DNA from 3 places in the Citrobacter sp. LJND-P06 genome. Region 1 is predicted to be linked to each of the others. Evidence: predicted binding sites of a transcription regulator. Region 1 holds the regulator's gene; each other region holds the start of a gene.
The links. The regulator PurR, encoded in region 1, represses purine synthesis genes. The targets are predictions, from matches to a motif close to CANGCAAACGTTTGCNTG.
Positions count from the first base shown of each region.

Region 2: purT (formate-dependent phosphoribosylglycinamide formyltransferase) is a predicted target of PurR. The motif match lies at 1,342-1,359, and genes of this name have one in related genera.
Region 3: purH (bifunctional phosphoribosylaminoimidazolecarboxamide formyltransferase/IMP cyclohydrolase) is a predicted target of PurR. The motif match lies at 2,166-2,183, and genes of this name have one in related genera.

Region 1 covers NZ_CP187317.1:2,493,993-2,498,048, reverse strand. The annotation lists gene punC (purine nucleoside transporter PunC) at 1-417, opposite strand, end outside; gene punR (DNA-binding transcriptional activator PunR) at 531-1,463, shown strand; gene purR (HTH-type transcriptional repressor PurR) at 1,460-2,485, opposite strand; gene cydH (cytochrome bd-I accessory subunit CydH) at 2,782-2,871, shown strand; gene ACO7SM_RS11940 (MFS transporter) at 3,037-4,056, shown strand, end outside.
Region 2 covers NZ_CP187317.1:2,734,371-2,738,426, reverse strand. The annotation lists gene kdgA (bifunctional 4-hydroxy-2-oxoglutarate aldolase/2-dehydro-3-deoxy-phosphogluconate aldolase) at 1-67, shown strand, start outside; gene purT (formate-dependent phosphoribosylglycinamide formyltransferase) at 129-1,307, opposite strand; gene yebG (DNA damage-inducible protein YebG) at 1,439-1,729, shown strand; gene yebF (protein YebF) at 1,795-2,151, shown strand; gene ACO7SM_RS13125 (tellurite resistance TerB family protein) at 2,247-2,906, shown strand; gene ptrB (oligopeptidase B) at 2,994-4,056, shown strand, end outside.
Region 3 covers NZ_CP187317.1:4,334,447-4,338,502, forward strand. The annotation lists tRNA gene ACO7SM_RS20425 (tRNA-Glu) at 1-40, opposite strand, end outside; rRNA gene ACO7SM_RS20430 (16S ribosomal RNA) at 126-1,667, opposite strand; gene purH (bifunctional phosphoribosylaminoimidazolecarboxamide formyltransferase/IMP cyclohydrolase) at 2,290-3,879, shown strand; gene purD (phosphoribosylamine--glycine ligase) at 3,895-4,056, shown strand, end outside.

The DNA.
Region 1 (4,056 bases):
GACCAGGGGCATGATGGTGGCAAAAATACGGTTAACTTTTTGCGAAGGATAGTAATCGGTTACCAGCGCCTGCCAGACAACGGTGGCAGCACACACGCCAATAGCCTGAATAAAGCGCAGCACCAGTAAGCCTGTTGCACTTTCTACCCACAGCATACCCAGACTTCCGAAGGCGAAGATGGACAAACCGAGCAATAATATAGGCTTACGGCCATAACGATCGGACAGCGGCCCCCAGGCAAGCTGGGCGATGGCGAACCCGGCTAAGAACAGGCTCAGACTGGCGCTGACGGCAGAGGCCGGTGTTTGCAGATCGGCCTGAATGGCAGCAAAAGCAGGTAAGTACATGTCTGTTGCCAGAAAACCCAGTACGCTGAGACCCGCCAGCCAGACTAAAAACCCTTTTCCCGGTTGCATAATACATTCTCTTTTTTTATCAGTAAGACATGGCCGCAGAGTGTAGGGAGTGAAATTCCTGTTGTGAAACGCTAATATTTGTCTACTGAGTTCAAAATTTTTGTAGGCAGAATATGTGGTCAGAATATTCCCTTGAAGTTGTTGATGCTGTCGCGCGCAATGGCAGCTTCAGTTCCGCCGCCCAGGAGCTGCATCGCGTGCCTTCTGCAGTCAGCTACACCGTACGTCAACTGGAAGAGTGGCTGGCGGTGCCCTTGTTTGAACGACGCCATCGGGATGTGGAATTGACGCCCGCGGGTGCCTGGTTTTTAAAAGAAGGTCGCTCTGTTATCAAAAAAATGCAGATCACCCGCCAGCAGTGCCAACAAATTGCTAACGGCTGGCGAGGACAGCTCTCCATCGCGGTGGACAATATTGTGCGGGCAGATCGCACCCGGCAGATGATTGTCGATTTCTACCGTCATTTTGATGATGTTGAGCTGATTGTTTCTCAGGAAGTGTTCAACGGCGTCTGGGATGCGCTGTCCGACGGACGCGTGGAACTGGCGATTGGGGCGACGCAGGCTATCCCCGTCGGTGGGCGCTATACCTTTCGCGATATGGGAATGTTGAGCTGGAGCTGTGTGGTGGCACGTCATCATCCTCTGGCGACGATGCCCGGCCCTTTGAGTGATGATACGTTGCGCAACTGGCCGTCGCTGGTTCGTGAAGACACCTCACGGACACTGCCTAAACGTATTACCTGGCTGCTGGATAACCAAAAACGGGTGATCGTACCGGATTGGGAGTCGTCAGCGACCTGCCTTTCCGCCGGGTTATGTGTCGGTATGGTGCCTACGCATTTTGCAAAACCGTGGATCGACAGCGGCAAATGGGTCGCATTAACCCTGGAGAATCCATTCCCGGATGCGGCATGTTGCCTGACCTGGCAGCAAAATGACACCTCGCCCGCATTAGCCTGGCTGCTGGAGTATTTAGGTGACAGTGAAACGCTGAATAAAGAGTGGCTGCGAGAACCTGAAGAGGTTCCCGCAGGGGAGGCTTAACGACGATAGTCGCGGAACGGACCATCAGCAACCGAACGACGTTCGATCAGTCGCGGGTGGACTTCAATAGACTGCGACTCTTCACGCTTGTTGACGATTCGGTCTAACAACATATTAAAGGCCGTTTCGCCCAGTGAGTCTTTCGGCTGGTGAATCGTGGTCAGTGCGGGGGTGAAATAGCGCGCGTTGCGCACATTGTCATAACCGATCACCGAAATATCTTGCGGTACGCGCAAACCCATTTCGTCGGCAGCGCACAGCGCCCCCATTGCCATGATGTCACCACCGCAGAATACCGCTGTGGGGCGATGGGTCTGAGAGAGGATCTGCTGCATTGCACGATAACCAGACTCGGGTTCAAAATCGCCCTGAACTATCCAGTTTTCCGGCACTTTTATCAGCGCTTCGTCCATCGCCTTCATAAAGCCCGCCAGGCGGCCAGCACCCGTGTTACGTTCCATTGGGCCAGGAATGACGCCAATCTCACGATGACCGCGCTCGACCAGATAACGACCGGCCATATAACCGCCTTCGAACGCGTTATCAATGACCGTATCGGTAAAGTCAGCTTTCGCTTCGCCCCAATCCATAACCACCATAGGAATATGGCGATACTCTTCAAGCATGGAGAGCAGGGACTCCGGGTATTCCGAACACATGACCAGCAGACCATCCACACGCTTTTGCGCCATCATGGAAAGGTAGGCCCGTTGTTTTTCGAGATTATTCCAGGCATTGCCAAGAATCAGGGTGTAGCCTTTCTGGAAGCAGTTTTTCTCAACGGCTTCAATAATCTCAGCGAAATAAGCGGCTTCACTGCTAGTTGCCAGCAGGCCGATAGATTTGGTGTGATTCACCTTCAGGCTGCGGGCGACGGCACTCGGGGAGTAGTGCAATTCTTTGATAGCAGCCCAGACAGCATTGCGCGTCTCTTCTGCGACAAAACGCGTCTTGTTAATTACATGTGATACGGTTGTAGTGGAAACGTTTGCTCGCTTCGCTACATCTTTAATTGTTGCCATTACATTTCACTCCAGACCATATCCAAACTCCTGAAAATACTGTAGGTAAACGTTTGCCTCTACACACCCTTATCGCAACATCAGGGTTGCGGCACGCCGGGAAAACGACACGAAACGTCAGGAGGGGGTCAATGGCCGGTACACTAATCAAGTAAGCGTGGAATTTTGTCTGATCTTGACGAAAAGGGGAAGAGTTAAAAGTGGTTATCAATATAAATCCTGGGAGATTTTTACATCCAAGTGTGTAAAAATGCGCAATATCACTTTTTGTGTGGGAATAAAAAGGAGCAAATTTGATGAGCACCGATCTGAAGTTTTCATTAGTAACCACTATTATTGTTCTGGGCTTGATCGTCGCGGGTGGTCTGACCGCCGCACTGCACTGATTTACCGTGAGGGAGCGTGCTCTCCCTCATTTCGTTACCCCTTCATTGTTACTCAATCAGCAAAAGTCTTTTGCCATTCTGTTAACTTTATTATTTTTGTGATTGATGTCATGCTTTTGGCTCTTATCGGGTGTCGCTTCGCGGCACGGTCAGCGGAGTCGACGTATGAAAATCAATTACCCCTTACTGGCGCTTGCGATTGGCGCATTTGGTATTGGAACCACGGAATTCTCTCCAATGGGGCTGTTGCCCGTCATTGCGCATGGCGTGAATGTCTCTATTCCCGCCGCCGGGATGCTCATTAGCGCTTATGCGGTGGGCGTGATGGTGGGCGCGCCGTTGATGACCCTGCTGCTTTCACACCGGGCTCGTCGTAATGCGTTGATTTTTCTGATGGCCATTTTTACGCTGGGCAACGTCCTGTCGGCCATTGCGCCGGATTACACCACCTTGATGCTATCGCGCATTTTGACCAGCCTAAATCATGGCGCGTTTTTCGGATTGGGTTCGGTCGTGGCGGCCAGCGTGGTGCCGAAACATAAACAGGCCAGCGCCGTGGCGACGATGTTTATGGGGCTGACCATTGCAAACATCGGCGGCGTACCTGCCGCTACATGGCTTGGGGAAACCATTGGCTGGCGGATGTCCTTTTTAGCAACGGCCGGGCTGGGGGTGATTGCGATGCTCAGTTTATTCTTCTCTCTGCCGAAAGGGGGAGCAGGGGAACGCCCCGATGTGCGTAAAGAACTGGCGGTCTTATTACGTCCGCAGGTGCTTTCTGCGCTGCTCACCACTGTGCTGGGGGCGGGGGCAATGTTTACCCTCTACACCTATATTTCCCCCGTTCTGCAAAACATCGCCCATGCTACGCCGGCATTTGTCACCGCCATGTTAGTTCTGATCGGCGTCGGATTTTCGATCGGCAACTATTTAGGCGGCAAACTGGCCGATCGTTCCGTCAACGGTACGCTGAAAGGTTTCTTACTGCTGCTGATGGTTATCATGCTGGCGATTCCTTTCCTGGCGCGCAATGACCTGGGCGCTGCGTTCAGTATGGTCGTGTGGGGCGCGGCAACATTTGCCGTCGTACCGCCTTTGCAGATGCGCGTGATGCGTGTTGCCAGTGAGGCGCCGGGGTTGTCTTCATCGGTGAATATTGGGGCATTTAATCTTGGGAATGCGTTA
Region 2 (4,056 bases), 240 kb from region 1:
GGAAGCGGGTGATTACGACCGTATTACTCAACTGGCTCGCGAAGCGGTAGAAGGCGCGAAACAGTAAGTGAATGAAAGGCCCGGTGGTATACCGGGCGTTGACATAACGGGCCATTAGGCCCGTTTTTTTATGCGTTGACTTTTATCTGAGCGGCGGCGTCTTTCGCGCGAGCGATGGCCTCTTCAACGCTCACGCCGGTTGCCAGCGCGACGCCTAAGCGACGGGTGCCGTCGATCTCTGGTTTGCCAAAGAATCGAACCTGCAGACCGGCGCCAACCGCCGCCTGTACATTCTCAAACGTCACATTCTGGCTGGTGAGTTGTGGCAGGACAACGGCCGAGGCGGCAGGGCCATACTGGCGAATCGCGCCAACGGGCAGGCCGAGGAAGGCGCGCACGTGCAACGCAAATTCCGACAGATCCTGAGAGATCATTGTCACCATCCCGGTGTCGTGTGGACGGGGGGACACTTCGCTGAAAATAACCTCGTCGCCGCAAACAAACAGTTCGACACCAAATAAGCCGTGGCCGCCTAACGCCAGCACCACTTTACGGGCAATTTCCTGCGCCCGCTCAAGGGCCAGCGGCGTCATTTGCTGTGGCTGCCAGGATTCGCGGTAATCGCCATCTTCCTGACGGTGGCCGACGGGGGCGCAAAAATGGACACCATCAACGGCGCTGATGGTCAGCAGCGTAATTTCAAAATCGAAATTCACCACCCCTTCGACGATCACCCGGCCCGCACCGGCGCGCCCGCCTTGTTGCGCATACTCCCAGGCCTGCGCCAGTTGTCCGGCAGAGCGAATAAAACTTTGCCCTTTGCCTGAAGAACTCATCACCGGCTTAACGATACAGGGAATACCAATCTCTGCCACGGCGTCACGGAAGGTGGCTTCACTGTCCGCAAAGCGGAACGAGGAGGTCGGTAACGCCAGTTCTTCCGCTGCCAGCCGACGGATCCCCTCACGGTTCATGGTCAGTTGGGTCGCCCGGGCGCAGGGGACGACATTCAGCCCTTCCTGCTCCAGTTTCACCAGCATATCGGTGGCGATCGCTTCAATTTCCGGCACGATATAATGCGGTTTTTCCAGTTCAACCACGCGGCGCAATGCGTCGCCATCCAGCATGTTGATGACATGCGAACGGTGAGCAACGTGCATTGCTGGCGCGTCGGGATAACGATCGACGGAGATCACTTCGACGCCCAAACGCTGGCATTCAATCGCCACTTCCTTACCCAGTTCGCCTGAACCTAACAACATCACCCGCGTCGCTGCCGGACGCAGCGCTGTGCCTAATAACGTCATAAACATATCCCCTGATTTATCCGGGCGCAGTATATACGAAAACGTTTGCGTCTGTCTTTATTGCCAGGTTGATTTCAATGCCGAAAAGTAATATACTGTACAAAAATACAGGTATATTGAGAGGCTGCAAAATGGCGGTTGAAGTTAAATACGTAGTCATTCGGGAAGGTGAGGAGAAGATGTCTTTTACCAGCAAAAAGGAAGCCGATGCATACGACAAAATGCTCGATACAGCAGATTTGCTCGACATGTGGCTTGAACAGTCTCCGGTCGCCCTGGAGGATCAACAACGCGAAGCGCTGTCTCTCTGGCTGGCTGAACAGAAGGATGTGCTGAGTACGATCCTGAAAACCGGCAAATTACCTTCTCCACAGGCCGTCGATAACGCGGCGTCCTCAGAGGAAGATACCCAGGCTGCCTGAATCTGACTTGCGCTCCTGACGTTTTGTACCATGCTTTTCCTGAATCATGTGCTAAGGAGAAAAGTATGAATAAGAGAGGAGCGCTGTTGAGCCTGCTGTTGTTATCCGCCAGCGTATCGGCCTTCGCCGCCAATAATCCCGACAGCAAATCGGTGACGTTTCCGAAGTGTGAAGGTCTGGATGCTGACGGTATCGCCGCGAGCGTAAAGCGTGATTATCAGCAAAACCGCATTGTGCGCTGGACTGATGATCAAAAAACGCTGGGGCAAATCGATCCGGTGGTATGGGTAAATGCGCAGGACATTGTGGGCAAAGAGGGTAAATGGTCAGTGCCGCTGACCGCGCGCGGTAAAAGCGCCGATCTTCACTATCAGGTGAGCGTCGATTGTGGCGCAGGAAAGGCGGAGTACCAATTGCGCTAATCACCGAATTTGCGCATCTTTTGCGGATATAGACACTTCCTGACATCCCCTCGGGTACGCTTGGACGACAAATCGTCTGTACTTGAGGGGGCTACATGGCTAACTGGCTGAACCAATTACAATCTCTTCTCGGGCAAAAAGGGTCTTCGTCATCGTCTTCTGGTGATCAGGGGCTCAGTAAACTGCTGGTGCCTGGTGCGTTAGGCGGCCTGGCGGGGTTACTGGTCGCCAATAAATCGTCTCGCAAACTACTGACCAAATACGGCACCAGCGCGTTGCTGGTGGGCGGCGGCGCTGTCGCCGGCACGGTGTTATGGAATAAGTACAAAGATAAAGTCCGTACGGCGCATCAGGATGAACCGCAGTTTGGCACACAGTGCACACCGCTTGACGTGCGTACCGAACGACTGATTCTGGCGCTGGTCTTTGCGGCGAAAAGCGACGGACATATCGATGCGAAAGAGCGGGTGGCTATTGAACAGCAACTGCGAGAAGCCGGTGTGGAAGAGCAGGGACGCAGACTCATTGAGCACGCCATTGAACAACCGCTCGACCCGCAGCGGCTGGCGCAGGGGATCCGTAATGAAGAAGAGGCGCTGGAAATTTACTTCCTGAGCTGTGCGGCAATCGATATTGACCACTTTATGGAGCGCAGCTACCTCAACGCGCTGGGCGATGCCCTGAAGATCCCGCAGGACGTCCGGGAAGATATTGAGCGGGATTTACAACAACAAAAACAGGCGTTACCGGGTTAATCTACCTTGTGACGTCGCATGTTTCGCTTGCATTGCGCGTAACTTTTGCCACACCTTATAGAGTGTATATTGCAAAAGAACAACGACATGCTACCAAAAGCGCACAAAATTCCTCACGCCATGACCGTGCATGGCGACACCCGTATCGACAACTACTACTGGCTGCGCGACGACTCCCGTGCGCAGCCTGATGTACTGGATTATCTGCATCAGGAAAATGCTTACGGCCACAAGGTCATGGCTTCTCAACAGGCGCTGCAAGAGCGTGTGTTAAAAGAAATTATCGACAGGATCCCCCCTCAGGACGTCTCTGCGCCTTACATTAAGAATGGCTACCGCTACCGGCATCTTTATGAGCCGGGGGGCGAATACGCCATTTACCAGCGACAATCCGCGTTCGCTGAAGAGTGGGATGAATGGGAGACGTTGCTGGACGGCAACCAGCGCGCGGCACACAGCGAGTTTTATACGCTGGGCGGGCTTGCGATTTCCCCCGACAACACCCTTATGGCGCTGGCAGAAGATTATCTTTCCCGCCGCCAGTATGGGATCCGCTTTCGCAACCTGGAAACCGGCAACTGGTATCCGGAACTGCTGGACAATGTTGAGCCGGAACTGGTGTGGGCGAATGATTCACAGACCTTCTATTACGTGCGTAAACACGCCGTCACGCTGCTGCCGTACCAGGTGTGGTGTCACAGCGTTGGAACGCCGACATCCAGCGATGAACTGGTCTACGAAGAACAAGACGATATGTTTTATGTCAGTCTGCATAAAACGACGTCCCGGCATTATGTGGTGATCCAACTCGCCAGCGCGACGACCAGTGAAGTACGCCTGATCGACGCTGAGCTTGCCGACGCTGAACCGTTTGTGTTTTTGCCGCGCCGTAAAGATCATGAATACAGCCTCGATCACTACCAACATGCGTTTTATCTGCGTTCAAATCGGCAGGGTAAAAATTTTGGGCTGTACCGCACGCGTGTTCGTGATGAAAACGCCTGGGAAACGCTGATCCCGCCGCGAGAGGCCATCATGCTGGAAGGGTTCACGCTTTTCACCGACTGGCTGGTGGTGGAAGAACGTCAGCGCGGGTTGACCAGTCTGCGGCAAATAAACCGTAAAACAGGTGAAGTGGTGGGGATAGCGT
Region 3 (4,056 bases), 1.8 Mb from region 1:
CGTGAAAGGGCGGTGTCCTGGGCCTCTAGACGAAGGGGACACTGAAGTCTCAATCGCAAGACGCCTTGCTATTTACTTTTCATCAGACAATCTGTGTGAGCACTACAAAGGCAGGTTCTTTAAGGTAAGGAGGTGATCCAACCGCAGGTTCCCCTACGGTTACCTTGTTACGACTTCACCCCAGTCATGAATCACAAAGTGGTAAGCGCCCTCCCGAAGGTTAAGCTACCTACTTCTTTTGCAACCCACTCCCATGGTGTGACGGGCGGTGTGTACAAGGCCCGGGAACGTATTCACCGTGGCATTCTGATCCACGATTACTAGCGATTCCGACTTCACGGAGTCGAGTTGCAGACTCCGATCCGGACTACGACATACTTTATGAGGTCCGCTTGCTCTCGCGAGGTCGCTTCTCTTTGTATATGCCATTGTAGCACGTGTGTAGCCCTACTCGTAAGGGCCATGATGACTTGACGTCATCCCCACCTTCCTCCAGTTTATCACTGGCAGTCTCCTTTGAGTTCCCGGCCGAACCGCTGGCAACAAAGGATAAGGGTTGCGCTCGTTGCGGGACTTAACCCAACATTTCACAACACGAGCTGACGACAGCCATGCAGCACCTGTCTCACGGTTCCCGAAGGCACTAAAGCATCTCTGCTAAATTCCGTGGATGTCAAGAGTAGGTAAGGTTCTTCGCGTTGCATCGAATTAAACCACATGCTCCACCGCTTGTGCGGGCCCCCGTCAATTCATTTGAGTTTTAACCTTGCGGCCGTACTCCCCAGGCGGTCGACTTAACGCGTTAGCTCCGGAAGCCACTCCTCAAGGGAACAACCTCCAAGTCGACATCGTTTACGGCGTGGACTACCAGGGTATCTAATCCTGTTTGCTCCCCACGCTTTCGCACCTGAGCGTCAGTCTTTGTCCAGGGGGCCGCCTTCGCCACCGGTATTCCTCCAGATCTCTACGCATTTCACCGCTACACCTGGAATTCTACCCCCCTCTACAAGACTCTAGCCTGCCAGTTTCGGATGCAGTTCCCAGGTTGAGCCCGGGGATTTCACATCCGACTTGACAGACCGCCTGCGTGCGCTTTACGCCCAGTAATTCCGATTAACGCTTGCACCCTCCGTATTACCGCGGCTGCTGGCACGGAGTTAGCCGGTGCTTCTTCTGCGAGTAACGTCAATCAACACGGTTATTAACCGTATCGCCTTCCTCCTCGCTGAAAGTACTTTACAACCCGAAGGCCTTCTTCATACACGCGGCATGGCTGCATCAGGCTTGCGCCCATTGTGCAATATTCCCCACTGCTGCCTCCCGTAGGAGTCTGGACCGTGTCTCAGTTCCAGTGTGGCTGGTCATCCTCTCAGACCAGCTAGGGATCGTCGCCTAGGTGAGCCGTTACCCCACCTACTAGCTAATCCCATCTGGGCACATCCGATGGCAAGAGGCCCGAAGGTCCCCCTCTTTGGTCTTGCGACGTTATGCGGTATTAGCTACCGTTTCCAGTAGTTATCCCCCTCCATCGGGCAGTTTCCCAGACATTACTCACCCGTCCGCCACTCGTCACCCAAGGAGCAAGCTCCTCTGTGCTACCGTTCGACTTGCATGTGTTAGGCCTGCCGCCAGCGTTCAATCTGAGCCATGATCAAACTCTTCAATTTAAGTTTGATGCTCGTGAATTAAACTTCGTAATGAATTACGTATGTTCACTCTTGAGACTTGGTATTCATTTTTCGTCTTGCGACGTTAAGAATCCGTATCTTCGAGTGCCCACACAGATTGTCTGATAAATTGTTAAAGAGCAGTTGCGACGCGCTTTAGCGCTCTGTCGCGAGGTGGCGTATATTACGCTTTCCTCTTTCAGAGTCAACCCTTATTCAGGAATTTTCTCTTCAATCTCACTTGCGTTTTTCTGTGAAGTGATTCACATCCGCCGTGTCGATGGAGGCGCATTATAGGGAGTTATCTGGCGCCCGCAACCCTTAAATGACAGAAAAATGACTGACTGCTGCATTCCACAGCAAAACCCCGCCTTATACCCATTTACGCACAGAGTTATCCACAAACCACTCGATTATTTCTGCGATCTTCTTTCTCTATATACGATCTTCAGCGAGCAAAACGGGGGCAACATTGAAAGAGGAAAAATTCGCGAGCGTTGCGCAAACGTTTTCGTTACAATGCCACCGCCAAATAAGGATGCCCCGTAAGGGGCGTTAGCTGAGTTTTTCACGAAAAATTCAGCTAACGCTCTCTGTCATCGTCAAATCCAGGGGATTTACCATGCAACAACGTCGTCCAGTCCGCCGCGCTCTGCTCAGTGTTTCTGACAAAGCCGGTATTGTCGAATTCGCCCAGGCACTTTCCGCACGCGGTGTGGAGCTGCTGTCCACAGGCGGTACAGCCCGTCTGTTAGCAGAAAAAGGTCTGCCAGTGACCGAAGTTTCCGATTACACCGGTTTCCCGGAGATGATGGATGGACGAGTGAAGACCCTGCATCCAAAAGTCCACGGCGGTATTCTCGGTCGTCGCGGCCAGGACGACGGGATTATGGAACAACACGGCATCGCGCCGATCGACATGGTAGTTGTTAACCTTTATCCGTTTGCCCAGACCGTTGCCCGTGAAGGCTGCTCGCTGGAAGATGCGGTAGAGAATATTGATATCGGCGGCCCAACCATGGTGCGCTCCGCCGCGAAGAACCATAAAGACGTCGCCATCGTAGTAAAGAGCAGCGACTATGACGCCATTATTAAAGAGATGGATGCCAACGACGGTTCTCTTACCCTCGACACCCGTTTCGACCTCGCCATCAAAGCGTTTGAACACACCGCCGCCTATGACAGCATGATCGCCAACTACTTTGGCAGCATGGTTCCGGCCTACCACGGTGAAAGCAAAGAAGCCGCTGGCCGTTTCCCGCGCACCCTGAACCTCAACTTCATTAAGAAGCAGGATATGCGTTATGGTGAAAACAGCCACCAGCAGGCAGCCTTCTATATAGAAGAGAATGTCAAAGAAGCTTCCGTTGCCACCGCAACGCAGGTTCAGGGGAAAGCCCTCTCTTATAACAACATCGCTGATACCGACGCAGCGCTGGAGTGTGTGAAAGAGTTTGCTGAGCCAGCTTGCGTGATTGTGAAGCACGCCAACCCATGCGGCGTCGCCATCAGTCACTCCATCCTCGACGCTTACGATCGCGCATACAAAACCGACCCGACCTCCGCATTTGGCGGCATCATCGCCTTTAACCGCGAGCTGGATGCTGAAACCGCGCAGGCCATTATCTCGCGTCAGTTTGTCGAAGTGATCATTGCGCCGTCCGCCAGCGAAGAAGCATTGAAAATCACCGCGGCCAAACAGAACGTGCGCGTACTGACCTGCGGTCAGTGGGCTGAGCGCGTACCGGGTCTGGACTTCAAACGTGTGAACGGCGGTTTGCTGGTTCAGGATCGTGACCTGGGCATGGTCGACGCAAAAGAACTGCGCGTAGTCACCCAACGTCAGCCGACCGAACAGGAACTGCGTGATGCGCTGTTCTGCTGGAAAGTGGCGAAATTCGTGAAATCCAACGCTATCGTGTATGCCAAAGGCAATATGACCATCGGCATCGGCGCGGGCCAGATGAGTCGCGTTTACTCAGCGAAGATCGCTGGCATCAAAGCGGCCGACGAAGGTCTGGAAGTGAAAGGGTCATCGATGGCCTCTGATGCCTTCTTCCCGTTCCGCGACGGTATTGACGCTGCCGCCGCAGCTGGCGTGACCTGCGTTATTCAGCCTGGCGGTTCTATTCGTGATGATGAAGTGATTGCCGCCGCCGACGAGCACGGTATTGCGATGCTCTTCACTGATATGCGCCACTTCCGCCATTAATTCACGGAGCAGACGATGAAAGTATTAGTGATTGGTAACGGTGGGCGCGAACATGCGCTGGCCTGGAAAGCGGCGCAGTCGCCGCAGGTTGAAACTGTCTTTGTGGCACCGGGCAACGCAGGCACGGCGCTGGAGCCAGCCCTGCAAAACGTCGCTATCGGCGTGACCGATATCCCG